Regions from separate parts of the Paenibacillus sp. FA6 genome, predicted to be linked through region 2. Evidence: a T-box and tRNA genes for the amino acid it is inferred to sense, from the RefSeq annotation. Region 2 holds a T-box; the other holds one or more tRNA genes.
The links. A T-box is a leader RNA that pairs with one kind of tRNA and senses whether it is charged. The one in region 2 lies ahead of leuS (leucine--tRNA ligase), so its partner is inferred to be a tRNA-Leu.

Region 1 (11,282 bases), 2.6 Mb from region 2:
ATGACCCTCACTTTATACAATTGAGGCAGGACTTGGAGCGAAGATTACATGAGAAGACGCCTTTTTAAACGCTGGGCACATGATTATGGATGGTTTGCACTTCTTTTTACACTACTCCTAATAGCTTGGGAATCGGTGGTCTCTTTAGGATGGGTACCTTCCTTTATTATTCCCTCACCCACCTCGATTACCCGTGCATTATTTGAGAATGGGCATCTATTGATCAGTCGGCATTTAATCGCAACTTTAGAAGAGGTTGTCTTAGGTTTTATATTATCTGTTAGTGGGGGCATTATTCTTGCTATAAGTATGCATATTTCACGTCCACTTGAGAAAGCACTCTATCCGTTCATGATTATTAGTCAGACCATCCCCTTAATCGCGCTCTCTCCTATCTTCATCATGTGGTTCGGTTACACGATTTGGAGTAAAGTAGCGGTGGTCTTCCTAACTGCATTCTTCCCGATTGTAGTAAGCACCTATGACGGTCTAAAAAAGGGTGATCGCGAGTATGCAGAGTTACTCATGACGATGGGAGCCAACCGCTGGGAACTATTCTGCACCATTGAGATGCCTATGGCCTTACCTTCCTTCTTCTCGGGACTGAAACTCTCCATCGTATATTGTGTCGTTGGAGCTACGATTGGCGAATGGCTAGGAGGTACAAAGGGGCTAGGCTACTATAGTCGAAGAATGTCGAGCAATATGCATACGGATGAGATGTTTGCATCCATCTTGTTACTTTCTTTACTTGGGATTTCCTTATTTATGATGATCGTAATATTAGAGAACAAGTTTCTAAAGAGGAGAGGTTTATCGAAATGACTATAAATAAGAATATAAATATGGGTATGAAAAAAGTTATCCCCGTTCTACTGGCACTGGCACTCTTTTCCTTGACCGCTTGTGGCAATACGTCTAACTCGAATCAAGCAACTGACATGCCAACGGCAATCGTAGAGAATAAGCCTCAAAAGCTGAGCATTATGCTCGATTGGTATCCGAATGCCGTTCATTCTTTCCTGTATACAGCACAAGAAAATGGATACTTCGCGGAACAAGGGATTGAACTAGATATCCAAATGCCTGCCGATACCAATGATGCTTTGAAATTAGTAGCTGCTGGAAAGGTCGATCTAGCCCTAAGTTATCAACCACAATTACTTATGGCTCGCGGTGAGAATATTCCCGTTAAATCTATTGCTGCTATCGTGAGACATCCATTGAATCATCTTATGGTACCTACTAATGGAACGGTTCAATCTCCCAAAGACCTGGCTGGTTTAACCGTTGGATACTCTTCAATTCCTTTATATGAAGCTATGGTACATACCATGATTCGAAATGATGGGGGCGATCCTGAAGACGTTCATTTGGTTGATGTAGGCTATGATCTCATTCCGGCCATTGCTACTTCCAGTGTTGATGCCATTATGGGTGGATTCATCAATCATGAACAACTAATACTTGCTAAGCAAGGTCACGCTGTAGTCGCTTTGAATCCTACGGATTATGGTGTTCCGGATTATTATGAGCTTGTCCTTGTCGCTAGTGAGCAGGGATTGAAAGACAAGCAAGAGTTACTCGCGAAGTTTGTCACAGCCATTGCCCAAGGACAACAGTACGTACAACAGCATCCTGAGGAAGCACTATCCATACTTTTTGAACATGAAGATCAGACTTCACCGCTAGATAAAGAAATAGAAACGAAGAGCCTAGAGATTCTATTACCACTGATGGATGCGAAAGAACAGGCTTTCGGATATCAATCACCTGAATCATGGGAGAGCGTCAATCAATGGCTCATTTCTAACAATTTACTACCTGACACTATAAAAGCGGAAGATGCCTTCATCAATTTCTAATTCATCTTAAGGAGGAAGTTAATCATGACATTTCTACAAAAGGTACGTCAGCATAATCCACTTGTACACAACATCACCAACACGGTAGTTACCAACTTTACAGCCAATGGACTTCTCGCCCTAGGCGCTTCACCCTTTATGGCAGATGCTCATGAAGAAGTTGCCGATGTAGCGAAAATCGCTAATGCTGTCCTACTAAATATGGGTACTCTCAATACTCATATTGTAGACTCCATTCTCATGGCAGGTAAATCAGCTAATGAGAATAATGTTCCAGTCGTATTTGATCCTGTTGGTGCTGGAGCCACCTCCTATCGTACAACTATTGCCCAGAGGGTCTCTCAAGAGATTAAGCTAACCGTGCTTCGTGGAAACGTTGCAGAAGTAGCCCATGTGATTGGTGAGAACTGGTCCATTAAGGGTGTGGAGGCCGGAACTGGTGAAGGAAACGTAGTTCAACTCGCACAAAAGGCAGCTCATAAGCTAGGTTGTATTGTTGTGGTTACGGGAGCGGATGATGTTATCACAGACGGACATACCACATTCCTTGCTAGTAATGGTCACCCTATCATGACAAAAGTCACCGGTTCCGGATGTTTGCTCGGCTCCGTGATTGCTGCCTTTCTAGCTGTTAGTGAACAGCATTCGATTGAAGCTGTTACTGAAGCCGTTGCATTCTTTGGCGTAGCCGCAGAAATAGCTGCTGCTAAGACAGAAGCTCTAGGTCCTGGAAGCTTCCAAATTGAATTCCTGAATCAATTGGCGTTGGTGTCTCCGGAATCTTTTCAACAAAGATCAAGGATCCAAAGGCTTCAATAGATGTCTCAAGTATAGAAAGAACTACAAATCGGATTACCGGGAGGTTACCCATGAAGAGCATATATAAAGCTTTGACTATAGCCGGATCGGACAGCGGTGGTGGTGCTGGGATACAGGCAGATATGAAAACATTTCAAGAACTGAGTGTGTACGGAATGTCTGCCATCACAGCAGTGACAGCACAGAATACGTTGGGTGTTCAGGGGGTCTTCCCTATGAGTGCCGAAGCCCTTACGATGCAATTAGACTCGATCGGAAGTGATTTAGAACCGGACGCAGTGAAGACAGGGATGTTATTTAGCGGAGAGATTATTCGTATCGTGGCCGCTAAGGTACAGCAATATCATTGGAGTAACCTGGTCATAGATCCTGTTATGGTCGCTAAGGGAGGATCTCCTCTTTTGCAACAAGAAGCCGTTCAATCCGTCATTCGATATTTACTACCCTTAGCACTCATAACTACACCCAACCTCCCCGAAGCAGAAATACTTACCGAAATGTCTATTCGTACCTTGAGTGATCGGGAAGAAGCTGCTAGAATCATCCATCAGATGGGTAGTCGTTATGTCGTGATGAAAGGTGGACATGATGCGTCTACAGAGCAAGTTATAGATCTCCTTTATGATGGGCATGACTACATATATATGGAGAATAACAGAATTGAGACGAGACACACTCATGGCACAGGTTGCACCTACTCAGCCGCCATTACAGCAGAATTAGCCAAAGGTACATCCGTGCTTGAAGCTATCCAAATAGCCAAATCATTCATCCAAGCGGCTATCGAAGATCAATTAGGCATCGGCGCGGGGCATGGACCTACGAATCATTTTGCATATCAGAAAAGACAGCGAGGCGAGAATCATGTTAGCTATTAATTCGGATACGATTCGTCCATCCCTTAAGCTCTACTTCATCATGGGGAGTATCAACTGTCTAAAGAGCCCCGTGGAAGTATTATCAGAGGCCATTACAGGAGGTATTACCTTATTTCAATTTCGTGAAAAGGGCCCTGGTGCCCTCATGGGTCAAGCCAAACTTGAGTTGGCAAAAAAGCTTCAGAAGCTATGTTGGGAACACAATATCCCTTTCATCATCAACGACGATATCTCTCTAGCCATTGCTATTGGTGCGGACGGAGTCCATATCGGGCAGGATGATGAACCTGCAAGCTCCATGCGCGCTAGGCTAGGTCCTAATGCGATAATCGGTGTATCTGCCCATACGTTAGAAGAAGCTCAACAGGCACTACTTGATGGAGCCAACTATTTGGGTATAGGTCCTATCTTCCCGACACAATCCAAAGATGATGCAAAGGAAGTTCAGGGAACTTCCCTTATAGAAGAACTACGCGCAAAGGGAATTCAAATTCCTCTAGTAGGTATAGGTGGAATCAAAATCGACAATGCAGCATCGGTCATTCATGCGGGTGCAGATGGAGTATCTGTTATATCAGCCATCGCTGGCGCTGATTCAGTTCGAGATGCAGCTACTCGTTTCATTCGAGAGATAGAAATGAATAAGCTTAAATCATTTTAATCTGCTGGATACAAATATGATTTAGGGCTCAATGTTTAATGGGCATATCACGAAACTGAAAATGAGTAACTATTTATAAAAACACAAAAGAGCTGCGAAAATTCGCAACTCTTTTGTGTTTTTTACTATTCAATTGCTTAACAATCATTAAGCGGGTGATGGGAATCGAACCCACGCTATCAGCTTGGAAGGCTGGAGTTCTACCATTGAACTACACCCGCATAAAAAAATAAATAACGATCGGGACGACACGATTTGAACATGCGACCCCCTGGACCCAAACCAGGTGCTCTACCAAGCTGAGCTACGTCCCGTTATTTTGAAGGGCTGCAATTTATTTATTCACAGCTAAGTCAAAAATATGGTGCGCGTGGAGGGACTTGAACCCACACGTCGTGAAACGCTAGATCCTAAGTCTAGTGCGTCTGCCAATTCCGCCACACGCGCACAGTTTAAATATATGGTGGGACATGAAGGGCTTGAACCTTCGACACCCTGATTAAGAGTCAGGTGCTCTACCAACTGAGCTAATGTCCCATGAATAATAAAAATGGCGGAACCGACGGGATTCGAACCCGCGATCTCCTGCGTGACAGGCAGGCATGTTAGGCCAACTACACCACGGTTCCTCATAATATAATTGGTTGCGGGGGCAGGATTTGAACCTGCGGCCTTCGGGTTATGAGCCCGACGAGCTACCGGGCTGCTCCACCCCGCGTCATTAAAAAATATTAAAATGGTGACCCGTAGGGGACTCGAACCCCTGATACCTCCGTGAAAGGGAGGTGTCTTAACCACTTGACCAACGGGCCGTTATGGCTCCCCGAACAGGACTCGAACCTGTGACAACTCGATTAACAGTCGAGTGCTCTACCAACTGAGCTATCAGGGAATATAACATTTCATAATACATTCCTTACATCACTTATGTATGTAATCATGTCTTACAAAACTTCTGCTTGGCGACGTCCTACTCTCCCAGGACCCTGCGGTCCAAGTACCATCGGCGCTGGAGGGCTTAACGGTCGTGTTCGGGATGGGTACGTGTGGAACCCCTCCGCTATCGCCACCAAACATGATTTTTCGAAGCTTACGCTTCTCGAAATCGCTGCGAGAAAATATCAGTCCTCATAAAGGACCTGCAGCTTATCCAGATGTTTGATCACCTGAAAACTAGATACGAACGAATTTGTGTTAGAAAGTATGAAGTATACACTTCAACCGTTAAACATTTGTTAGGATAAGCCCTCGACCGATTAGTATTGGTCAGCTCCGCACATTGCTGCGCTTCCACCTCCAACCTATCTACCTCGTAGTCTTCAAGGGGTCTTACTAATTGGGAAATCTCATCTTGAGGGGGGCTTCACGCTTAGATGCTTTCAGCGCTTATCCCGTCCGCACGTAGCTACCCAGCTATGCTCCTGGCGGAACAACTGGTACACCAGAGGTGCGTCCATCCCGGTCCTCTCGTACTAAGGACAGCTCCTCTCAAATTTCCTGCGCCCACGACAGATAGGGACCGAACTGTCTCACGACGTTCTGAACCCAGCTCGCGTACCGCTTTAATGGGCGAACAGCCCAACCCTTGGGACCTACTTCAGCCCCAGGATGCGATGAGCCGACATCGAGGTGCCAAACCTCCCCGTCGATGTGGACTCTTGGGGGAGATAAGCCTGTTATCCCCAGGGTAGCTTTTATCCGTTGAGCGATGGCCCTTCCATGCGGTACCACCGGATCACTAAGCCCGACTTTCGTCCCTGCTCGACTTGTAGGTCTCGCAGTCAAGCTCCCTTCTGCCTTTGCACTCTTCGAATGATTTCCAACCATTCTGAGGGAACCTTGGGGCGCCTCCGTTACTCTTTAGGAGGCGACCGCCCCAGTCAAACTGCCCACCAGACACTGTCCCCGAACCGGTTTACGGTCCTAGGTTAGAACCTAGATACGATCAGGGTGGTATCCCAACGATGCCTCCATAGAAGCTTGCGCTCCTATTTCTCAGGCTCCCACCTATCCTGTACAGATCGTACCCAAATCCAATATCAAGCTGCAGTAAAGCTCCATGGGGTCTTTCCGTCTTGTCGCGGGTAACCTGCATCTTCACAGGTATTAAAATTTCACCGGATCTCTCGTTGAGACAGCGCCCAAATCGTTACGCCATTCGTGCGGGTCAGAATTTACCTGACAAGGAATTTCGCTACCTTAGGACCGTTATAGTTACGGCCGCCGTTTACTGGGGCTTCGGTTCATAGCTTCGGGTTACCCCTAACCACTCCCCTTAACCTTCCAGCACCGGGCAGGCGTCAGCCCGTATACTTCGCCTTACGGCTTCGCACAGACCTGTGTTTTTGCTAAACAGTCGCTTGGGCCTTTTCACTGCGGCCCCCTCGTGCTATTCACACTACCGGGGCACCCCTTCTCCCGAAGTTACGGGGTCATTTTGCCGAGTTCCTTAACGAGAGTTCTTCCGCGCGCCTTAGAATACTCTTCTCGCCTACCTGTGTCGGTTTGCGGTACGGGCACCTTCTCCTGGTTAGAGGCTTTTCTTGGCAGTGTGAGATCATGACCTTCGCTACTATAATTTTCGCTCCCCATCACAGCCTAGCCTTATAGTGTGCGGATTTGCCTACACACAAGCCTCACTGCTTAGACGGACTATTCCATCAGTCCGCGTCACTACCCTACTGCGTCACCCCATTACTCATAACGGATTACGGTGGTACAGGAATTTCAACCTGTTGTCCATCCACTACGCCTTTCGGCCTCGCGTTAGGTCCCGACTTACCCTGAGAGGACGAGCCTTCCTCAGGAAACCTTGGGCTTTCGGCGGATCAGATTCTCACTGATCTTTTCGTTACTTATACCGGCATTCTCACTTGTATAGTGTCCAGCGCTCCTCACGGTACACCTTCAACCTCTATACAACGCTCCCCTACCCCTGATACATAGTATCAAGCCATAGCTTCGGTGGTGTGTTTAGCCCCGTTACATTTTCGGCGCAGAGTCACTCGACCAGTGAGCTATTACGCACTCTTTCAATGATGGCTGCTTCTAAGCCAACATCCTGGTTGTCTGTGCAACTCCACATCCTTTCCCACTCAACACACACTTGGGGACCTTAGCTGATGGTCTGGGCTGTTTCCCTTTCGACAATGGATCTTAGCACTCACTGTCTGACTCCCGGATATAAGTACATGGCATTCGGAGTTTGACTGAGCTTGGTAACCCTTGCGGGCCCCGCACCCAATCAGTGCTCTACCTCCACGACTCTTCATTCCGAGGCTAGCCCTAAAGCTATTTCGGGGAGAACCAGCTATCTCCGAGTTCGATTGGAATTTCTCCGCTACCCCCACCTCATCCCCGCATTTTTCAACATGCGTGGGTTCGGGCCTCCAGTGCGTGTTACCGCACCTTCACCCTGGACAGGGGTAGATCACTCGGTTTCGGGTCTACGTCCACGTACTAAATTTCGCCCTATTCAGACTCGCTTTCGCTGCGGCTCCGCCTTCTCAGCTTAACCTTGCACGGGAACGTAACTCGCCGGTTCATTCTACAAAAGGCACGCCATCACCCATAGAACGGGCTCTGACTTTTTGTAAGCACACGGTTTCAGGTTCTATTTCACTCCCCTTCCGGGGTGCTTTTCACCTTTCCCTCACGGTACTGTTTCACTATCGGTCACTAGGGAGTATTTAGCCTTAGCAGATGGTCCTGCTGGATTCATACGGGGTTTCACGTGCCCCGCACTACTCGGGATACGTCTCGGAGAGAATATACTTTCAGCTACAGGGCTTTTACCTTCTATGCCGGGCCTTTCCAGACCTCTTCGCTTAATATATTCCTTTGTAACTCCGTGTGAGACGTCCACAACCCCAAAGAGCAAGCTCCTTGGTTTGGGCTAATCCGCGTTCGCTCGCCGCTACTGACGGAATCACTATTGTTTTCTCTTCCTCAGGGTACTTAGATGTTTCAGTTCCCCTGGTCTGTCTCTACCTACCCTATGTATTCAGGTAAGAGTGACTGCGTATTAACACAGCCGGGTTTCCCCATTCGGACACCCCCGGATCAAAGCTTGCTTACAGCTCCCCGAGGCAGTTTCGTTGTTCGCCACGTCCTTCATCGACTCCTAGTGCCTAGGCATCCTCCGTGTGCTCTTAGTAGCTTAACCACGATGCTCCTGTTTTGACTCTGGTGCTCTGTTGTCCGCTTATTTCCCCCGTAAACGGTTGAAACAAGCTCCCAAAGGATCCCCAGCCTCAATACACTCGCACGTACATTTTAGTCCGTATTCAGTAAACTGAATACTCGCTAGCTACTTTTACACTTTGTTTCGTTAACAAGTTAACAAAACGTACATATAAAAGAATGTTCATTCTAACTTACAAATTCGTTCGTTATCTAGTTTTCAAGGATCAAAGTCATTTCTACAAGAGAAATAACATGTTTGAAAGATTGCTCTTTCAAAACTGACAACGAGTGAGTGTGCGACTTTACATTGTAAAGTCTTACGGTGACCATAGTCACCGTGTTCGAATGTTTCCGTCTCAGGAAACGATTCTCCATAGAAAGGAGGTGATCCAGCCGCACCTTCCGATACGGCTACCTTGTTACGACTTCACCCCAATCATCTACCCCACCTTCGGCGGCTGGCTCCCTTGCGGGTTACCCCACCGACTTCGGGTGTTGTAAACTCTCGTGGTGTGACGGGCGGTGTGTACAAGACCCGGGAACGTATTCACCGCGGCATGCTGATCCGCGATTACTAGCAATTCCGACTTCATGCAGGCGGGTTGCAGCCTGCAATCCGAACTGAGACCGGCTTTGTTGGGATTGGCTCCATCTCGCGATTTCGCAGCCCGTTGTACCGGCCATTGTAGTACGTGTGTAGCCCAGGTCATAAGGGGCATGATGATTTGACGTCATCCCCACCTTCCTCCGGTTTGTCACCGGCAGTCTATCTAGAGTGCCCACCATAATGTGCTGGCAACTAAATATAAGGGTTGCGCTCGTTGCGGGACTTAACCCAACATCTCACGACACGAGCTGACGACAACCATGCACCACCTGTCTCCTCTGTCCCGAAGGCCGCCACTATCTCTAGTGGATTCAGAGGGATGTCAAGACCTGGTAAGGTTCTTCGCGTTGCTTCGAATTAAACCACATACTCCACTGCTTGTGCGGGTCCCCGTCAATTCCTTTGAGTTTCAGTCTTGCGACCGTACTCCCCAGGCGGAGTGCTTAATGTGTTAACTTCGGCACCAAGGGTATCGAAACCCCTAACACCTAGCACTCATCGTTTACGGCGTGGACTACCAGGGTATCTAATCCTGTTTGCTACCCACGCTTTCGCGCCTCAGCGTCAGTTACAGCCCAGAGAGTCGCCTTCGCCACTGGTGTTCCTCCACATATCTACGCATTTCACCGCTACACGTGGAATTCCACTCTCCTCTTCTGTACTCAAGTCACCCAGTTTTCAGTGCGACCCAGGGTTGAGCCCTGGAATTAAACACCAAACTTAAATGACCGCCTGCGCGCGCTTTACGCCCAATAATTCCGGACAACGCTTGCCCCCTACGTATTACCGCGGCTGCTGGCACGTAGTTAGCCGGGGCTTTCTTCTCAGGTACCGTCACCTTGAGAGCAGTTACTCTCCCAAGTGTTCTTCCCTGGCAACAGAGCTTTACGATCCGAAAACCTTCATCACTCACGCGGCGTTGCTCCGTCAGACTTTCGTCCATTGCGGAAGATTCCCTACTGCTGCCTCCCGTAGGAGTCTGGGCCGTGTCTCAGTCCCAGTGTGGCCGTTCACCCTCTCAGGTCGGCTACGCATCGTCGCCTTGGTGAGCCATTACCTCACCAACTAGCTAATGCGCCGCAGGTCCATCTATAAGTGGCAGATTACTCCGCCTTTCAGTATCTCTTCATGTGAAGAAATAAGTTATCCGGTATTAGCTACCGTTTCCGATAGTTATCCCAGTCTTACAGGCAGGTTACCTACGTGTTACTCACCCGTCCGCCGCTGAAATCTCAGAAGTGCAAGCACTTCTGAAATCTCCGCTCGACTTGCATGTATTAGGCACGCCGCCAGCGTTCGTCCTGAGCCAGGATCAAACTCTCCAAGTTAATGAAAAGAGCGATTATGCTCATTATGAAACATACTGACGAGAATTATTCATTCTCAATCCAAATGATTTCTCATTTGTTTGTTCTCACTTTCGTGAAAACCACTCACTCGTTGTTCAGTTTTCAAAGATCAATTTCTCTTTCGTTAATCACCAGTGTGTCTCGGTGACAACTTTTATATCATATCGCATCCGGTTTAATAATGCAAGTCTTTTTTTAATGTCTTTGTTAGACATTTTTTATTTTCTCGCTGACCGGATTTATAATATAACATGCCATCCTCTATCAGCGCAAGTCATATTTTTTTACAATTTAAAGATTCAATATAAACAAAACAATCTCTCTGCCCCACAGTTTCTATGGTTGCAAAGAGATATGGTTTAGTCGTTAAACAAGCGTCGTCTCACCATCTTGTCTAGAGATTGCAAACAGAGCTACCCAGATCAGAATAAAACCAATCAGTTGTGGTTGCGTGATCACCTCTCGGAATGCAATCCAATTAATCAGCACGCCTACCATCGGGAAACTTAACTCTGCCAATGTCGCAACCGACGCTTTCGTAGTCGTTAACCCCTTATAGTAAACCAGGAGACTGAGCAGACCAGGTAATAGAGCTTGACCCACCAGATTCAAAGATACCCATACCATAGCAGTCGATCCGATTGGTAAACTCCACACTCCTCCTTCACCCCAAGTAATAAAGAGTAGCAAAGGCAATGCCAGTATGAACCTTAAGGAAGTGACAGTCTCATACTTCATCTGGCCAACCATTAAACGCCCCATCACAGTCGATCCGCCCCATAGAGCAGCAGCGCCTAGCGAAAACAAGCTACCTACTTTAACAAAATCATTCCAATGACCTACTGGTACTGCAAATCCAAATGTGAGCAAATAAGTACCGATTATCGCTAAAAGAAACAGTTTGGAGAAATTCTTTGG
Region 2 (19,896 bases):
AATCATTTGCACACCAAATGCTCTGCACGATGAAGGGGTTCTGGCAGCTGCAGAGCTTGGACTACATTGCCTTTGCGAGAAACCACTACATATCTCTCTCGATAAGCAGCGGGAAATGATAGAAGCATGCGAGAAAGCCGGTGTGAAGCTCGCGGTTTCATATATGAGAAGATTTAGTGAACATTGGCAACTCATCAAGCGACTGATAGATGAGGGGAAGCTTGGAAGGATTATAGCTGTCGATGCAACAATCAAACATTTCCGAGATGCAGCCTATTATGATTCTTGGCATGGTACATACGAATTGGATGGCGGTGGTCCTTTCATCCAGCAGGGAAGTCATATCATTGATCTGGTCCAGTGGTTATGCGGTGGTTTCCATGAAGTGACAGATGCCCGCATGTTCCGTCTAGTACACGATATTGAGACAGAAGATCATGGTTACGCTATCGTCAGATATAGCAATGATGCAGTAGGCATGATCACCGCATCGACGGCATGTGCGGGTATCCGCAGAGAGTTAATAGAAATATCTGGGACAGCGGGTTCAATTTCGGCTGATTTCAAAGGGATTGTTACCTGGTCTGTCCCTGGCTTGGAGCAACCAAACGAATGTCTGGAGGTTACAGGAAATGAGGGACTCTTCGCACGACTCGTCGAGGACTTTCTTTGGTCGATCGAGCAGGATCGTCCACCGTTTGTGGATGGCGCATCAGCGGGAGTGACGACGGAACTTGTTAATGATATCTATCGGAAAGCAGGACTTCCCATCGTTAGAACCATGGAATAATAATGTCATGAATGATATTAAGGGATCCACAGATGGTACATTCCAACCGAATCATAAGATTACCCATGAAGAAATGGCTATGATGATGGATCGGGTATTGGAGTGGACCGGTGGGAATAAGGAAGGATTGACAATAGGAACACCAGAGGGAACAATCGCTCCGAAACAATCGGTGACACGAGCAGAAGCTGCTGTAGTGATCCAACGTATGCTTGAAAAACTACAGTTTATAAATTAGTAAATAAACGGAATTCAACAAAAACAGTAGGCAAGGTAATGAACCTTGTACTACTGTTTTTGTTTGGTCTATTTTTGCGAGTGGAAAGCTTAATCTAGCTCTTAACTCCGCTCCAGAATCGTATTTAACGTCGTACGATCTAGATTCTTCACTAAGGTCAGTAATAATTCCTTCGCTGCATCATAATCATCTGTATGGATGATGGAGGAGGATGTATGGATATAGCGGGAACAGATCCCGATCACAGTGGATGGAACACCAATGCCACTAAGATGGACTTGACCCGCATCTGTACCGCCTGGCGACACAAAGTATTGGTATTTAATCTTGTGCGTGTCCGCTGTATCCTGTACATATTCTACGAGTCCACGGTGCGTAAGCATCGAAGGATCGAAAATACGCAGTAATGCACCATGACCGAGATGTCCAAAGGATTGCTTGTCACCCGTCATATCATTGGCTGCACTAGCATCTAGAGCAAAGAAAATGTCTGGTTGGATGAGGTTGGCGGATGTACGTGCCCCTCGTAATCCCAATTCTTCCTGTACGGTTGCACCGACATATAATGTATTAGGAAGCTTCTCTTTATGGAGTGCTTCTAAACATTCAATGGCAAGCCCAACCCCATAGCGGTTATCCCATGCCTTGGCCATGATCTTCTTAGGATTGGCAAGTGGAGTGAAATCGCAGATTGGTACGATTTGTTGTCCCGGATGAATCCCGAATGATTCAGCCTCTTCTTGATTGTCAGCACCAATATCAAGATACATAGATTTGATGTCAACGGGCTTGCTACGTTGTGCTTCATCTAAAAGGTGAGTAGGAGTGGAACCAACCACACCTATAATGGGTCCGTTGTCGGTCATAATTCGCAGTCGTTGCGAAAGCACAGCCTGACTCCACCATCCACCAAGGGGTTGAAAGCGAATCATACCGCTTGGTGTTATACCAGTTACCATAAATCCGACCTCGTCAAAGTGGCCTGCTATCATCACCTTAGGACCGTTCTCATCTCCACGAAGTACGCCAAAGAGACTTCCAAGTCGATCTTGAACAAACTCTTCCGTATATGAAGACATGGCTTCCTTTACCCAAATACGTAATTCCCGTTCAAATCCTGAAGCAGCTGGAAATTCTGTTAATTGGCGGAATAAATCCATCGTTTTTTGATTCATTGAGAGAATACCCCATTTCGATAATTAATCATAATATTGTACTTAGTATGAACTTTGTATTGTAGAATGTCCACGTCATCACAACATAGACATGCACGGTTACCCTTGGTGAGGCATAACATGGAATGGGTGAATGTTGTGTAAAGAACAACAGAAAGGAGCACATATCATGGACCTAACGTTGAGGAAACGTATTGTGATATATGTGTTATTTATTTTGTTGGTTATTGTACTGATTTGTCTTTTTAAATAGATTTGGAAATGTGGCTTTGTAAGTGACCGTTTTCTTAATTATTACTGAAGGCGGTCGCCTACATATTTGTAAAAGTTTACGATCAAATTGGGGATTCTGCCCAATATACTTAAAACTATACATCATGTACAATGTAATAAATGTAAGATACAGGAGGTTTGATTACGACATGCCAGTACTTCAAGAGTCCACTCGAGTCATTTCAGCACTTCGTGCTAATTTGGAATCATGTATATTAGGTAAGTCTTTAGAAATACAACTATTGCTAACTGCACTTCTCGCAGGAGGGCATGTTCTTATTGAGGATGTACCAGGTACAGGGAAAACTCAGTTAGTGAAGGCGCTGGCGAAGTCCATCAGCGGTGAATATCGACGTATCCAATGTAATCCTGATATTCTACCAAGTGATATAACGGGAGTATCGGTCTTTCATCCGAAAGAACAACAGTTTTATTTCCGTCCTGGACCTGTTATGACCAATATATTACTTGTAGATGAAATAAACCGTGCAACGACCAAATCACAATCTGCCTTGCTTGAAGTTATGGAGGAACGTAATGTTACCGTAGATGGGGAAACACATGAGTTACCTCATCCCTTTATGCTCATTGCGACACAAAATCCAATTGATTTCGAAGGTACATATATTTTGCCAGAAGCCCAGCTTGATCGTTTCATGATGAAGATTAATCTAGGTTATCCTGATGAAGCAACCGAGAAGGAGTTAATGAGGCAGCATCAAATGGGACAACCTGTTGATCAATTGAAACCAGTCACTCATATGGAGCAAATTGCTGCCATTCAGCAAGAAATTCGTCATGTGCATATGAGTGACGTAGTTGTTGATTATATGATTGGATTAATACGTAAGACGCGCGAACATCAAGCTGTTCTACTGGGGGCTAGTCCAAGAGCGTCGTTATCCTTTATGCTGGCATGTAAAGCCTATGCGTTTATTCAAGGAAGAGATTATGTACTTCCCGATGATATTAAGAGCCTTGCTCCTTATATTTTGTTACATAGGATTCTGCTCCGTCCAGAATCTCGCCTTGAGAATATTCATAGAGAATCTGTACTCCATAGTATTATCCAACAGACGAATGTGCCTGTAACTATGATGGGGCGTTAAAAGGGATGAAGAATATCCTGAGTGCCCTTAGAAAGGGACTACGCAATCGTAGACTATGGGCGGTTGTTGCTGTATGGGGTGTCAGTCTATTCTATCTGCTGTTCCAAGGGGGGAAGATGTCTTCCATGCTGTTCGGGATGAGCAGCATGCTTGTGGCTTACTTACTAATTGGAGGATACAGTGGTGTTAGCCGGGTAAGGGGAAGTCGTCATCTTGCACTAAATGATGAATATTTCGATTTACTGCATGCTGGAGACCAGATGCAAGTTAAATTTGTCTTGAATATTCCTGGATTTCTTCCATACCCATATATTATCGTAAGAGAAGTATTAAAAAGACATAATGGCCAATCATGGTCTTTCGAAGAAAGTGTTATCCCAAGTTTCCGTGGGAATGCTGAGCTTATGTTTCAAACGCCATCATTGGAACGTGGGCGATACTCTTTTTTAGACACAGAATGTGTAAGTGAAGATATATTTGGAATCATGGAGCATAAAGGGGTGATACATGCACCCGCACACTTCCGTGTTTTACCAAGAACGGTCTATATTCCATATTGGCAACTGTTTGATCGGAATTCTCGCTTAGCTGGCCCGCAGACTGCATTATCCTCTTCTCGTAGGGAAACGACACAGATTAGCGGTGTGCGGGATTATGTATATGGTGATCGATTAACGAGGATTCATTGGAATGCTACTGCGAAGACGGGAACATGGAAGTCTAAAGAATTTGAGCATGAATCTGTTCCCAAAACAATGCTCGTTCTGGATGCTACAGCAGCACATTACACAACAAATGAGCAATTCGAGCTTGCCATATCCACGGTAGCATCGCTATTAGAATATGGGAAACGTGAACGTATAGGCATTGGATTGTGTACAATTGGAAACCAAGTGAAGGTCTTTGTTCCTTCAGAAAATATATTAGAGCGACAGAAGATGCAACATCATTTAGTGGATATGAATGCCGATGGTGTGGGGAAATTACTTCCGAAGATGGAATCCGCAGTTCGTCTCTTTCCGAAAGGGTCTTATTTCGTTCTGATTAGCCCTACTAGTGGACAAGCTGTAATGGATTTGATCCGTTGGGCAAATACGCACGGAATGAGTCCATCTCACTTGCACATTCTTAATTCCGAGGGGAAGAAAGTGAAAGAATGGATAACCTTATTGCGAACAAGTGGAATCCAGGGATGTGCTGTTAGCTCACTACAAGAATTACCTAGGGCAATAGGAGGGGAGTTCGTATGACCAAGCGTAGACCTTTTTTGAAATATGATTGGTTGGCTGCGTTCTCCTTTCTCTGGATATGGATTGTTGCTAGGCAATGGTTATCCTTCACAGAACCAGTATGGTATGAAGAAACTACGTCATTAGTAGGAAGAACAGTTCTTATAATCATAATAATTGAGGTCTTGCTTCCATTAAAAAGAGTGTATCGGATTGTTGCAGAGTGTGCTCTGATCATACTGTTACTTCGTCATACCCTCATTGAATATGGTTTGTACATGCCTAATGGTGAACTGAATAACTGGCTAGAGCCATTTATTATGGCTACACAACCCTATATTTGGTTTGTGGTTTCCGCTGCGGCATTGAGTTTACTGATAGCTAAGTTTATAAGCAGTAAGCGGTTGATTTTCATGTTCATGGGACTTAATATTGTAGCGCTCGCTATCCTTGATTCTTTCACATCCGAAATCCTTTGGGATGAAGCTGGCTGGATGGTATTCGCTATGCTGGGCTGGTTGGTTAGTCATCATTTTCTACGCTTCAAACAGAAATATCCTCAGGGTTGGAAGCATCTACTTCATTATCCTTTCGAGATGGTAGCTCATATTGTGCTGATTTTCTCAGTCATCTTTCTATTGGGTGTCAATATGCCGAAGATAGCTCCTGTTCTAACCGATCCTTACACGGTGTGGAGCGAATGGAGGACGACAACTCCTAGTACTATATCCGAACAAGTGCCAGCTGACATGGACAATGCACAACCCTCAACATCTGGCTACAGTCGTGAAGATAATGAGTTAGGCGGCGCATTTGAATTCGATTACTCTTTAGTGATGACTGTGCATTCATCAAAGCGGAGTTATTGGCGTGGGGAGACAAGAAGGCTCTATTCTGGTACAGGCTGGGAGAGTGAATCAAGTAAGGCTAATTCATTCGAAAACGTACAGGCCGGTGAGGAACTGAAGCGGGATTCAGAACTCATAGTCGAGACAGAGAAAGTAGAACAGACGATGACGATCAAAACGGACAGCATCTATCCAGTATTGTTTGGTGCATATCGAATTTCTACGGTTGAATCGATAGATGGCGAGAAGGAAATGGATGGGGTTCAATGGAAGGATTCACAAGCAGAAATTCATTGGAATACGCAGGAGAATGAGCTATCATATCCCACAACGTATAGTCTTACCTCAGAGGTACCTATTATTCCGGTTGAACAATTAAGTAAACAATCCTATGATGAACTATACAACAATTCAACAGAACAAAGTTATTTGCAAATTCCTGATGATTTCCCTAAGCGAGTTGGAGAACTTGCGGTTGAGATTACACAATCAGCTGAGACACCATACGAGAAGATAGCATTACTACAAGCTTATCTACAATCGAATTATGAGTATACGAATACACCGGATGTATCACGTAAAATAAGTGGGGATTTTGTTGATAGTTTTCTATTTGAGATTCTTGAAGGCTACTGTGACTATTACTCAACATCAATGGTTATGATGGCAAGATCTCTTGATATTCCAGCTCGATGGGTCAAAGGTTATGCTCCGGGTAGTCAGCCTGAAATAGATGAACTTCGTATGATGCAACAAGGATATATAGATACTGGGACGTACACCGTATCGAATGCAGATGCCCATTCTTGGGCAGAAATTTATTACGGTCCATATGGTTGGATTCCTGTTGAAGCTACACCTGGTTTCAATATGCCTCTACTTACGAGAATGGACGATAGCGATAAGGATATAATAGATCAACAAGAGGAACAGTCTGACGATGACATCGAAGGTTCGATGGATTCAGGTGTGAAGTCAGCATGGATGAAAGGGATAGCGGTGGCTGCAATGACTATTCTCTTCATATGGCTTGGGTACGTAGGCTTTCGATCCCGTCATTCGATGAATTTTCTAGTGTATCGACTTCGACGGGGTAAGGAGCTAACTCCTAATGAGAAAGTGGTCATCGAGACAGAACGTTGGTTAAGGTATTTGCATAAGCGTGGGATGATACGTGAGCAGCATGATACGTTACGCGAATCTGTCGTAAAATGGAAGAAGGATGCCCCTACATTAGAAAGATTATTGATGTCACTTCTGGAACTTTTTGAGAAGGCAAAGTATAGCCCGGAGGCTGTAGCAGCTGGGGAATGGTGTGAAGTTCAGAGGGTTGCAGATCAGCTTAAACAAGCTATAAGGGCAAAAAGTAAAAGATAGCAATACCTTCGTCCAATTTACATGTGTAAATTGGGCGGTTTCTTTTGTAATAGCTCATCATATTATGGTATAGTTTGTCGTATGAAACTGAGGTGACTGGACTTGTTTGAAATGCTGATGCCTAAATTAAGGGTGAATACAGTATTCGATATCGACTTGGAAGATCTATATGCAAAGGGGTACCGGGGGATTATTACGGATTTGGACAATACGCTTGTCGGTGCCAAAGCACCACTTGCCTATCCGGAATTAATCGCTTGGTTTGAACTGGTGAAAAAAACTGGATTTCAATTGATCATTGTTTCCAATAATCATCTGGCGCGAGTATCGGCTTTTGCTACGCCATTGGACATTCAATTTGTGCATGAAGCCCGTAAACCTTCGCTAAAGCCTTTTCAAAAGGGCATGAAGATGATGGGACTTTCGAATACAGAGACAATTATGGTAGGGGACCAAATGCTGACGGATGTGTTCGGAGGTAATCGGCTCGGACTGTTTACAGTATTAGTTCAACCCATCTCGGTTCAGGACGAAGGATGGACAACAAGAATCAATCGTAGAGTGGAGCGCGTTGCGCTTAAGCGACTTCGAAAAAAAGGATTATGGCTTGAGGAGGAACAACAAGAATGAAAGAAACTATTGGCGAGCAAGAAGCCATGAGATGCAGTGGTTGTGGTATTACGTTACAAACAGAACAAGTAGATCTACCGGGTTTTGTACCAACTAAGGCGCTAGAACAAGAACAAATTATTTGTCAGCGCTGTTTCCGTATTAAGAATTACAATGAATCATCTAGCGTTACGGTGGATCAAGATGAATTCTTGAAGCTGTTGAGCCAAATTGGCAATAAGAATGCACTCGTGATTCATATTGTTGATCTGTTCGATTTCCAAGGAAGTATGATCTCTGGATTACAGCGTTTTGTCGGGAATAATCCTGTCATTCTCGCTGTGAACAAGATTGACCTTCTTCCGAAAGTTACGAATTGGAACAGAATCAAGAACTGGGTACAGCAACAAAGTAAAGAGAATGGACTCAAAACGGAAGAAATCGTGCTATGTAGCGCTAAGAAGAATCAAGGATTTGACCGGTTGCTTGAGACCATTGCTACCTACCGTGGAGATCGGGATGTATATGTTGTAGGCGCGACGAACGTAGGTAAATCAACCTTGATTAATCGTCTTATTAGAGATTACAGCGATCTTGAACAAGAACTGACGACTTCCCGTTATCCAGGTACGACATTAGATATGGTTAATATACCGCTCGATGACGGTCAACATATTATTGATACACCTGGTATTGTTTACCCATGGCGCTTCAGTGAACTTGTGAGCCGAGAAGATCTCGGGGCGACGATGCCAGAGAATCCGCTTAAACCAATGGTGTATCAATTGAATGAGGGACAGACACTTTTCTTCGGGGCTTTGGCTCGCTTTGACTTCCTCCAAGGTGAACGTCAATCGTTTACTTGCTTCCTTAGCAATCAGACAGGTATCCACCGTACGAAGTTAGAGCGTGCAGATGAACTGTATGCGGAACATGCGGGAGAAATGCTATCTCCTCCTAACAAGGAGAATTTATCGAAGCTTCCGGAGTGGACGAGGCATGAGTTTAGCATTAAACGAGGTTCTCAAAGTGATATATTTATTTCAGGTCTAGGTTGGATCAAGATAAATAGTGACAAAGGTGCTGTAATAGCCATCCACGCACCGCGTGGTGTGAAAGTACTGACTAGACCTTCATTGATATAATGAATTGGCTATATGTCATAAGTTAATTTGAGCAGAGAGTGGGTGAAATAAGCAGATGTTATGGAGCGAATTATCTTCACAACCTAACAACTCTTTGCGCCTTGCGGTGATCGGAGATCCTATCGCTCACTCGAAATCTCCAGTGATGCATAATGCTGCATTGGCAGCGCTTGGCATAGTGGGTGAATACATCCCTCTTCATGTGAGTCGTCAAGATCTAGGTCAAGCCATCTCACGGATGAAAGAACTAGGCTTTCGTGGGATTAATGTGACCATTCCGCATAAAGTAGACGTGATGGCTTACGTGGATCGACTGGATGAATCAGCTGCAATGATTGGCGCTGTGAATACGATTGTGAACGAGAATGGTTATCTTACGGGTTATAATACGGATGGTATCGGATATGTTCGATCGTTAAAGGATGAGACGCATGTTAGTTTGCGTGGGAAATCAATTATGGTCTTAGGAGCGGGGGGTGCCGCACGTGGGATTGTTCACGCGTTGGCACAGGAAGAACCAAAAACCATCGTAATAGCCAATCGTACGGAGGATAAAGCAGTTCAACTGGCAGAGGAATGGAATTCTATGGGGAATATTTATGGTATTGCTATAGATAAATCAACCTCATTTCTGACAGGTATGGATATTGTGATTAATACAACTTCGATTGGCATGCATCCGCACATGGATCAATCGGCTATCGACCCTGAATGTATTCCAACTGGAATCATCGTCAGCGATTTGATATATAATCCGCTAACGACTGAATTGCTGAAGAGAAGCCATGAGAGAGGGTGCACCATACATGGTGGGCTTGGAATGTTTGTCAATCAGGGAGCGTATGCTCTTGAATACTGGACGGGCATGCCTGCACCGATTGATAAGATGAGACAGGCTGTTCTGCAAAGTCTTCAGAACTGATTGTTAAGTAAATAGTAGAAATAGAAGGAGTTTGAATATTACATGTTAAACGGAAAGCAAAAACGTTATCTACGTTCACTAGCGCATCATTTGGATCCTGTATTCCAGGTAGGTAAGAATGGAACGAATGATCATTTGATTCGGCATATCGTAGAAGCTATTGAGAAGAGAGAACTTATGAAAGTGACAGTTCTGAATACATGCCTTGAGGATCGTGCCGAAATTGGCGCGGAATTAGCTGAGAAGTCTGGCGCTGAATTGGTTCAGGTTATCGGAAAAGTGATCGTGCTTTATAAAGAATCGAAAGATAACAAAGAAATTCAACTGCCTAAATAGGGAGGATTCATCATGAAGATCGGTATCATGGGGGGGACCTTTGATCCACTTCATATCGGACACTTGCTTGCAGCGGAATCTGCAAGAGATTCTTATCAACTAGATGAGGTCTGGTTCATGCCAAGCCATATACCCCCTCATAAGGATAAGGCAGGGACAACGGGTGAACAACGGCTAGTGATGGTTGCTGAGGCAATAAAGGGTCATTCTTCTTTTCGGACTCTGGATATAGAGGTTAGAAGGGGAGGCATTTCCTACACTATTGATACGATAGAGGAGCTCAAGGCGACCTATACAGAGTTCGACTTCTATTTTATCATTGGGGCGGATATGGTTAACTACTTACCTCATTGGGATCGAATTGAGGATTTATCAAAGCTGATAACGTTTATTGGTGTGGGTCGTCCAGGATCTCCCTTAGATCTGAACGCATTGCCCTCCTATTTGCAGTCTAAGGTACTATTAGCTGATATGCCACTTGTAGATATTTCTTCTACTGACATCAGGGAGAAGGCGGAATCTGGGCATTCCATACGTTATATGGTGCCAGAACATGTGTATGATTATATTGTAAGGAGCGGGATTTATGGGATACAACCGTGATGAACTAATCGAAGTAGTATCTTCTCAAATGCCTGCTAAACGGTGGGAGCATACACAGGGTGTTATGGAGACAGCAGTGAAACTAGCTGAACAATATGGGGCAGATCCTGTGAAAGCTGATTTAGCTGCTATCCTACACGATGTAGCTAAATATTGGCCGATAGAGCAACTAAGAGGTATTCTTGTGGAACATCAGTTATCAAACGAATTATTATTATATAATAAGCAACTTTGGCATGCTGAAGTAGGTGCTTTTGTAGCAAGTCATGATTATGGAATACAGGATATGGAAGTGTTAGATGCCATCCGATATCATACATCCGGTCGTATTGGGATGACTTTGTTGGATAAAGTGGTATGCTTGGCTGATTATATCGAACCGGGAAGAGATTTCCCAGGGGTGAATAATATTAGAGAACTAGCCAAGGATAGTTTAGAAGTGGGCCTAATAGCTGGTCTAGATACTACGATTAGCTTACTAGTGTCACGTAGGCAGATTATATTTCCTTTAACCGTATTAGCACGTAATGATTTAATAAAGAAAATGGAGGCGAATTCATGAATCAGAAGTTTATTGAACCTAAGAAATTGTTGGATTTGGTCATATCAGGCGTTCAAGATAAAAAGGCTATGGATATTGTTGCACTAGATTTAAGAGGGATATCATTAGTTGCCGATTATTTTGTGGTTTGTCACGGTAATTCAGATGTACAAGTCCAGTCGATTGCTTCAGAAATTCGAAAATTAGCTATGGACGCGGGTAGTACAATTCGTGGTATCGAAGGAATGGATAGTGCGCGTTGGGTTCTCATGGATTTAGGAGATGTTATTGTTCATATCTTCCATCGGGATGAACGCGAATTCTACAACATCGAGAAACTATGGTCTGATGCTAAGGTCGTGGAGATCGTATGAGTTTAGTTGCGGGGACAGTTGTCTCGCTTGAAGTAGCTCGTGAAGTATCTCCTTACGGTTTCTTTTTACACGCTGATGATTTCGATGTGCTGCTCCATTACACGGAGATTACAAGAGAAATAAAACCCGGAGATATACTTGAAGTGTTTATTTTCTTCGATACGGAAGATCGATTAGCAGCGACGATGAAAAAGCCTCATTTGATATTAGGAGAACTAACTAAACTAGTTGTGGCGGATGTAAATCCACGGTTGGGATGCTTCCTCGAAATGGGGCTGGGTCGTCAATTGTTATTACCTATTCGTGAATTGCCAGAGATTAAAGAATTGCATCCACGGGTGGGTGATTCTGTATTTGTCACGATGGAGCATGATAAACAAGGTCGACTACTTGCCAAGCTTGCTGGAGAGTATGAACTTGATCCTCTGACCTTTGCTGCACCTTCTTCATCGCTTAACCAATGGGCGAGCGCAACGGTGTACAAACCACTTCAAATGGGTACATTCGTCGTTGTAGATGGCGGTGTGGTTGGATTCGGTATGATCGGTCTAATTCATTCTTCGGAGCGCACTCATATGCTTCGCCTTGGCGAAGAAGTGCAAGTACGTGTCAGCCATATCCGTGAGGATGGACGAGTTAATCTTTCGATGACTCCTTTGAAGGAAATTGGAAGAGATTTGGATGCCGAGACATTGTTGACTTTCCTCAAGGAGCGCCCTGGGGGAGGAATGCCTTATTCAGATGCTACACCTCCTGATATCATTAAAGAGAGATTTGGTATTAGTAAATCAGCATTCAAACGGGCTATAGGTAAGTTGTTAAAAGAAGGTCTAATCACGCAAAAGGAAAATTGGACATATCTAGTGAATCCGGAATCGAATACGAATGAGGATGAACCATCATAACTTTGTATTAGGATCATAGAACTCCAAGGAAAGTGTGGTGTCATTATGTCATCCTACCGGAAATTTGCATATGTCTACGATGAGTTAATGGAAGACATGCCATACCCTGACTGGATTCGTTTTGCGCGGACGGCTTGGGAGAAACATGGTATGCCTCATCGTATTGCTGAATTAGGTTGTGGAACGGGCAGTATTACGATACCGTTGGTGAATTCTGGATTTGAAGTCACGGGTATCGATATCTCATCGGATATGTTGTCAGTTGCCCGTGGCAAAATGGAAGGAACTCCACGAGGAAATCGTCTCTTTCGTGAAGGCAGTATACGTTGGGTGCAGCAGGATATGAGAGAGTGGGAGTTACCTGAACCGGTGGATTCTGTCATATCTTTTTGTGACTGCATCAACTATCTTGTTGAGGAATCGGATATTACCTCCTTATTCGCTCGTACTTACGAGGGGTTAAAACCAGGAGGAACATTCTTATTTGATGTGCATCATCCGAATACTATGAAACGCTACGATGAGGAGCAGCCGTTTGTGCTTGATGAACGTACTGTTTCTTATATCTGGACTTGCGATCTAGATGCGGAACGTTGTGAGATTGAACACCATTTACGAATCTTCGTGCGTGCTGAACAAGGCGGAGATCAGTATCGTCGTTTCGAGGAAATTCATGTTCAGCGTGCATATGATCCAGAATGGATGAGAGTTGAACTTGTCAAAGCAGGATTCCGTGATGTTTATATGTATGCAGATTTTGAATGGATCGAAGCAGAAGATGATGCGCAGAGACTTTTCTATGTAGCGGTTAAATAGGACCTATAAGGAACAGCCCTACTTTTAATAAGTGGGGCTGTTTATTTGGTTTCATAAATGGGCTATGTTAGACTGTAATCTCGAGCTTGGCTCGAAGAAATGTTAAGGAGTGAATGATATGGAATTGAAGAATAGGTCAGCTATTATTACAGGTGCAGGAAAAGGGATCGGTTTAGCCATAGCAACTTCGCTTGCTAAGGAAGGTGTCAATCTCGGTCTAATTGCAAGAACAAAGGCAGATTTAGAGGTGCTTCGCGATTCATTAACAGAAGCTTATGGTGTTAAAGTTAGCATTGCAACGGCTGATGTTTCTATAAAGAATGAAGTGGACAAAGCCGTAGAGATATTGAAGGAGCAACTGGGTTCAATTGATATTTTGGTTAATAATGCTGGTTTTGCTGAGTTCGGAACATTATTAGAAATGGATCCTGAAGTATGGGAAAGAATGATTCAGGTTAACTTAATGGGAACCTATTACGTGACGCGGGCTGTGCTTCCAGCAATGGTAGAGCAAAATAGTGGTAACATCATCAATATTGCGTCTACTGCTGGTGAGAAGGGGTTCGCAACGGGATCTGCTTACTGTGCTTCTAAGTTTGCGATGTTGGGGCTTACTGAATCTGTTCTGCAGGAAGTTCGTAAATTTAACATACGTGTTGTTGCCTTGACCCCAAGTACGGTGAATACGGATTTAGCTAAGAATGCCGGCTTGAAAGTAGGCGATGAAGACCATATGATGCAGCCAGAGGATGTGGCTGAATTAGCTATTGCAACATTGAAGCTTCCAGATCGTGTTTTTGTGAAAACAGCGGGTCTATGGACAACGAATCCACAGTAGAAAATGAATAAACAAGCCTTGGATCCTTTGATCCAAGGCTTGTTCTTGCTATTCTCCATTCGAACCCATAAGAGATGGTCTTATGTTTCGCCGTCTTTCCATTCCTCAACGATGTTCAACAAGGTCGATACTTCCCAGGATGATATGTGCTAGACCAAAGCCGAGTACACCATACGCAGCAAGCTTATACTTGCTTCCAAGCATTGCGGCACCTGATGCAGATACGACAGTTCCAAGAACGGCAGGAATCAATCCTTCTCGCATATGAACACTCCCTTAAGTAGTTTTGGAAAGACAAAGGTTAGTATTTGTTTATGTGACTTGATTTATACATGTACTATTGAAATTGAAAGTGTTCATACGAAGCACTTGTTGACTTAATATCCTTGGTTCTGTATAATTTGATTCATCAAAATGCATATTTTAAACGTTGATGAGGAGTACTAATTTCGAAATATCATCCAGAGAGCCGGCGGTTGCTGCAAGCCGGTTGATAAATTGAAGTGAACTTGCCTCGGAGTAATGATATGAATATGGAAGGCATTGTCGATCCGGTGACTAAGATCGTCGACTTTTCTATATCGTAAGTATCATCGTCTCACCCGCGTTAAGGGTTCAAAGTGAGTGGAAAACAAAGAATGTATTCCGCTAACTAGGGTGGTACCACGGGAATCAAACCTCTCGTCCCTAGCGATCAAACGCTAAGGATGTAGAGGTTTTTTTGATGGACAAATGAGTTAGATTTAGATCATGTACGCGATTATGAAAGGGGAATATCAAGCCATGAGTGAACAACAGCAACAAGGTCAAGGCTATCAACCATTAATTATTGAACCGAAATGGCAGCAATATTGGGATGAACATGAGACATTTAAAACGGGGGAAGATCCAACGAAACCGAAGTTTTACGCTTTGGATATGTTTCCTTATCCATCAGGTACGGGGCTTCATGTTGGGCATCCCGAGGGTTATACGGCAACAGATATTGTATCACGCTATAAACGGATGAAAGGTTATAATGTACTCCATCCTATGGGCTGGGACGCTTTCGGTCTACCTGCTGAGCAACATGCTTTAGACACAGGAGAACATCCAAGGGATATCACAGTTAAGAATATTAACAATTTCCGTCGTCAGATTAAATCTCTAGGCTTCTCATATGACTGGGATAGAGAGATTAGTACGACGGATCCGAAGTATTATAAATGGACACAATGGATATTTATCCAGTTATTTAATAAAGGACTAGCTTATGTAGCTGAAGTGCCTGTCAATTGGTGCCCAGCACTAGGTACGGTACTAGCGAATGAAGAAGTTATTGATGGGTTAAGTGAACGTGGAGGTCATCCTGTCGTTCGTAAACCGATGAGACAATGGATGCTCAAGATTACCGAGTATGCGGATCGCTTATTGGAAGATCTAGAGGAATTAGATTGGTCTGAAAGCATTAAAGATATGCAACGTAACTGGATCGGTAAATCTAAAGGGGCAGAAGTGAGATTTGATATTCAAGGTCACGATGCAAGCTTGGCGGTATTTACAACACGACCAGATACATTGTTCGGCGCAAGTTATTGTGTTCTAGCTCCTGAGCATGAATTGGTCGCCCTTATTACATTACCAGAGCAATTGGCTGCGGTTGAGACCTATAAAACTCAGGCTTCACACAAAAGTGATCTAGAACGGACGGATTTGGCTAAAGATAAATCAGGGGTTTTTACAGGGGCATATGCGGTTAATCCGGTGAATGGTGCAACGATGCCAATCTGGATCGCAGATTATGTTCTTGCAGGATATGGAACGGGAGCTATTATGGCAGTACCAGGGCATGATACGAGAGACTGGGAATTTGCTAAACAGTTCGGACTAGAAATTATAGAAGTGGTCAAAGGCGGGAATATCGAAGAAGAGGCATATAGCGGAGACGGAGAACATGTGAACTCTGAATTGCTTAATGGCTTACAGAATGAAGAGGCCATTGCGAAAATGATTGAATGGCTAGAAAAGAACGGCAAAGGCGAAGGTAAAATCACATATCGTCTGCGTGATTGGTTATTTAGCCGCCAAAGATATTGGGGAGAGCCTATTCCGATCCTTCATCTAGAAGACGGAACAATGAAGACCGTTCCGATCGATCAATTACCGCTAGTTCTACCAGATGTAGAACAAATTAAGCCGTCGGGAACGGGAGAATCACCACTAGCTAATGTGCTTGATTGGGTAGAGACAATTGATCCTGAGACAGGGATGAAGGCTAGACGTGAGACGAATACAATGCCTCAATGGGCAGGGAGTTGCTGGTATTATCTGCGCTTCATTGATCCTCACAACGATGAAGAGCTTTGCTCTAAGGAAAAGCAACAACAATGGCTTCCAGTAGATCTGTATATCGGTGGAGCAGAACATGCTGTGCTTCACTTGTTATACGCACGATTCTGGCATAAGGTCCTGTATGATCTTGGTATAGTTGATACGAAAGAACCATTCCATAAGCTCGTGAACCAAGGAATGATTCTAGGTACCAATAATGAGAAAATGAGTAAATCACGTGGGAACGTAGTTAATCCGGATGAAATAGTTGAAAGTCATGGTGCAGATACACTTCGAATATACGAAATGTTTATGGGGCCATTAGAAGCTACGAAGCCATGGAATATGAATGGCGTAGAAGGAAGCCACCGTTTCCTTGCTCGGGTATGGCGACTAATTATTAATGAAGAGGGCAACCTTCAAAGTAAAATTGTGGATGGCGAAGGCAGCGATGAATTTAAACGAGTATGGCATAAAAGCATCAAGAAGGTTACCGAAGATTTGGATAACCTACGTTTTAATACAGCGATTAGTCAATTGATGATCTTCGTTAATGAAGCTTACAAAACGGAACAATTGTCTCGTCAAGCTGTTGAGCAGTTTGTACAGCTTCTGTCCCCAATGGCACCGCACATCTCCGAAGAATTGTGGCAGCGCCTTGGGCATGTTGATAGTATCTCGCTTGTTGAATGGCCAACATTTGACGAAGCTTGGACGGTAGATTCTGAGGTTGAGATTGTTATACAAGTGAATGGAAAAATTGTACAGCGTGCGCTTGTTGCAAAGGATATGGACCAAGAGACGCTGCAAAAACATAGTCTGTCACTACCTAGTGTAGAGCAAGCTATAGCAGGAAAAACCATTCGTAAAGTGATTGCTGTTCCAGGGAAATTAGTTAATATTGTGGTCAGTTAATTTCAGGTCGACCGAACAATTTATCTAACTCCTTTACATCTTCATCATATTTATGATGGGTTGTAGTAATTAGCTGGTGAAATACACCATCTAGGTTGTGATTTAATTGCAGCAAAGCTTGTGCGGTAATTCCGCCAGGGACGGCTATCAGTTCTTGTAGCTGGAGTGGCGTTAACCCACCTTGGGTTAATAGCTTACCTGTTCCTAGTATCATCTCACTAGCAAGACAGGTGACTTCCTCACGGGAACTGCCTGTCATCTCTATGGCAGCATCGATCCATTTAGATAAGAAGAAGCTCATAAAAGCAGGGCCACAACTAGAAAAGTCTGAGTTAATGCGTGCCTGTGATTCTTTTATTTCCAACGGTTTGCTGAAGGAAGAGAGTAGATCATGCAGAAATTGCTTATCATTCTCTTCGATTCGGCTTCCATACATAACTAATGAAGCACCACTACCAACCTTATGAGTTACGCTTGGAATGACTTTGGCGATCTTACAACATAGACTATTCTCCAAATGTGCCAATTGCACGGGGCTAGTAATTGATATGATTAGTTGGTTAGGTCGAACGTCATCTTTAATTTCTTGAATTAATGAAGGGAATTGAAGAGGCTTAACACAAATGAATAGAACATCACTGCATCTTACAGTCTGAACATTGTTGCGACATACATTTAGACCTTCATGGCGCTCAGAGAGTGCAAGGGACTTCTTTATCGTACGGTTACTTATGAATAGTTGTTGAGGTTGTAGTGCTCCGAAATGAATGAAAGCATCTAATAAAGTGCTTCCCATACTGCCGGTTCCAATCATTCCTACCTTCATCAGAACATTTCCTCCTTTTATAGTTATCTGAATGACATAATCCTACTTCATAACATATGCGCTAGTACCTTTGCCTCATGACGAAATAACAGATCAGATCAAGTAATTTTATTTATCTTAAGATGATCCTGTCGAAATGTTGTGTTGTTATTCAAATCTAATGTGATAGGGGTGCAAAGTGATGAGACGTATACATAAGGGGATCTATGCTGTAGTTGCCCTATTAAGTAGCGGATATATTATATTATCTGGTGTGGGGGCTGGAGACGGAATTGAGGATTGGGAGCCGTTGAACTTGCAAATAGCGCAAGCATTAGGAGAGGATGAAGCGACCGAAACGTTGAAGCTGAAGACGCAGACAGGTTCAACCAATAAAGTCTCAACGGTTAGCTCGAACAAACAATCGATTGAAATAAAGAATGAGGGCATCGTTAACTCATCAACTAATGAGCCAATAGTCGGTATGGATAAGCAGGAGATCGTAGAAGTTGGTACTAATGAGCCAAGTCCACCTACAACGGTATCGTCTGAAGTTTCAAATAACAATAAAATAAACGTGAATACAGCTGGGTTGTCACAATTAAAGCAACTTCCAGGTATAGGAGAAAAAAAGGCTCAGGCGATATTGGATTATCGCAATGAAAAAGGTCCCTTTCAGAAAATATCTGATCTCGTTAATGTGAAAGGGATTGGGGCGAAAATGATGGAGAAAATAACTCCGAATGTAGAACTATAGATTTAAAGAGGAGGGAAATAGGGTGACAGATACACGTAAAGACTGGGACACGTACTTCATGGATATCGCTTATATGGTATCTACTCGTTCTCGTTGTGCTCGTCGACATGTAGGTGCTGTACTTGTTCAAGGGAAGAAACTACTAGGGACAGCATATAACGGAGCACCGATGGGTATGCCTGATTGTTCCGAGGCAGGTTGTATGATTGCAGAGGATGTATCCCTAGTCCATGTGGATGGGGAAGAGAAGATGATTAGAAAGCAACGTTGTATTCGGACCATCCATGCTGAACAGAACTTATTGCTCTTTACTGATCGTGTGGATCGAGAGGGAAGTACGGTTTATGTGACAGATGAACCATGTTGGACCTGCGCCAATATGTTGGCGAACAGTGGGGTCGTTGAAATTGTATTTCATCGTTCCTATCTCAAAGATACAGACAAGGTAACTTCTATGATGCATAGCAAGGGCATCGTTTTTCGCCAGTTACAATCCTTTGAACCCCCTGGAGAGACGATGACAAGTGTAACGAACTAAATATATGAGTTCATAATATTGGAGGAAGAATCTCCTTTGCGACGATAGCCGCAAAGGAGATTCTTTTTTATTTTTTAAAATATAAGAAAGTATAAGTTTCACTCGAATCAATTTCATAATCGCCGATGCAGCTAAATCGGGTTGCGTAATTATGAAATTGATTCTTGATACTCTATTACTTATATTTCGGCAGAGACGGATACCTTAAAGCGATACGAAGTATCGCTGACATCGGAAGCGTAAACTCCTTGAGAAAGGACGACATAGCCGTTTCTGCTTGTGGAGAAGGGATGTGATATGGATGCAGGGTAGACCCTTATTGTTATTTACTCTATGCTGGGTTGTTGGAAGTAGCACTGCCAGTCTTTATTCAGGACATAGATTAGGTTGGTTATGGGCAGGGATGACGGTATTACTTCTAGCCTCTAAAGTGCTTCTAAAAG

Region 1: it encodes a tRNA-Leu, which carries the amino acid that the T-box ahead of leuS (leucine--tRNA ligase) is inferred to sense. The anticodon was not compared.

Annotation. Positions count from the first base shown of each region.
Region 1 is NZ_CP188820.1:489,279-500,560, reverse strand. Features, by position in the region: gene ACP8HI_RS02285 (ABC transporter ATP-binding protein) at 1-68, shown strand, start outside; gene ACP8HI_RS02280 (ABC transporter permease) at 49-825, shown strand; gene ACP8HI_RS02275 (ABC transporter substrate-binding protein) at 822-1,865, shown strand; gene thiM (hydroxyethylthiazole kinase) at 1,890-2,684, shown strand; gene thiD (bifunctional hydroxymethylpyrimidine kinase/phosphomethylpyrimidine kinase) at 2,735-3,562, shown strand; gene thiE (thiamine phosphate synthase) at 3,549-4,223, shown strand; tRNA gene ACP8HI_RS02255 (tRNA-Gly) at 4,374-4,444, opposite strand; tRNA gene ACP8HI_RS02250 (tRNA-Pro) at 4,464-4,537, opposite strand; tRNA gene ACP8HI_RS02245 (tRNA-Leu) at 4,586-4,670, opposite strand; tRNA gene ACP8HI_RS02240 (tRNA-Lys) at 4,685-4,760, opposite strand; tRNA gene ACP8HI_RS02235 (tRNA-Asp) at 4,775-4,852, opposite strand; tRNA gene ACP8HI_RS02230 (tRNA-Met) at 4,865-4,941, opposite strand; tRNA gene ACP8HI_RS02225 (tRNA-Glu) at 4,961-5,035, opposite strand; tRNA gene ACP8HI_RS02220 (tRNA-Asn) at 5,040-5,115, opposite strand; rRNA gene rrf (5S ribosomal RNA) at 5,181-5,297, opposite strand; rRNA gene ACP8HI_RS02210 (23S ribosomal RNA) at 5,460-8,388, opposite strand; rRNA gene ACP8HI_RS02205 (16S ribosomal RNA) at 8,786-10,343, opposite strand; gene ACP8HI_RS02200 (DMT family transporter) at 10,731-11,282, opposite strand, start outside.
Region 2 is NZ_CP188820.1:3,052,324-3,072,219, reverse strand. Features, by position in the region: gene ACP8HI_RS14430 (Gfo/Idh/MocA family protein) at 1-790, shown strand, start outside; gene ACP8HI_RS14425 (S-layer homology domain-containing protein) at 741-1,028, shown strand; gene ACP8HI_RS14420 (M42 family metallopeptidase) at 1,130-2,203, opposite strand; gene ACP8HI_RS14415 (AAA family ATPase) at 2,626-3,585, shown strand; gene ACP8HI_RS14410 (DUF58 domain-containing protein) at 3,591-4,835, shown strand; gene ACP8HI_RS14405 (DUF4129 domain-containing transglutaminase family protein) at 4,832-7,039, shown strand; gene ACP8HI_RS14400 (YqeG family HAD IIIA-type phosphatase) at 7,142-7,669, shown strand; gene yqeH (ribosome biogenesis GTPase YqeH) at 7,666-8,793, shown strand; gene aroE (shikimate dehydrogenase) at 8,849-9,715, shown strand; gene yhbY (ribosome assembly RNA-binding protein YhbY) at 9,758-10,051, shown strand; gene ACP8HI_RS14380 (nicotinate-nucleotide adenylyltransferase) at 10,064-10,654, shown strand; gene yqeK (bis(5'-nucleosyl)-tetraphosphatase (symmetrical) YqeK) at 10,638-11,216, shown strand; gene rsfS (ribosome silencing factor) at 11,213-11,569, shown strand; gene ACP8HI_RS14365 (CvfB family protein) at 11,566-12,474, shown strand; gene ACP8HI_RS14360 (class I SAM-dependent DNA methyltransferase) at 12,520-13,290, shown strand; gene ACP8HI_RS14355 (3-ketoacyl-ACP reductase) at 13,409-14,128, shown strand; gene ACP8HI_RS14350 (asparagine synthase) at 14,234-14,392, opposite strand; T-box leader at 14,550-14,820, shown strand; gene leuS (leucine--tRNA ligase) at 14,912-17,353, shown strand; gene comER (late competence protein ComER) at 17,346-18,179, opposite strand; gene ACP8HI_RS14335 (ComEA family DNA-binding protein) at 18,361-18,915, shown strand; gene ACP8HI_RS14330 (deoxycytidylate deaminase) at 18,938-19,453, shown strand; gene ACP8HI_RS14325 (DNA internalization-related competence protein ComEC/Rec2) at 19,755-19,896, shown strand, end outside.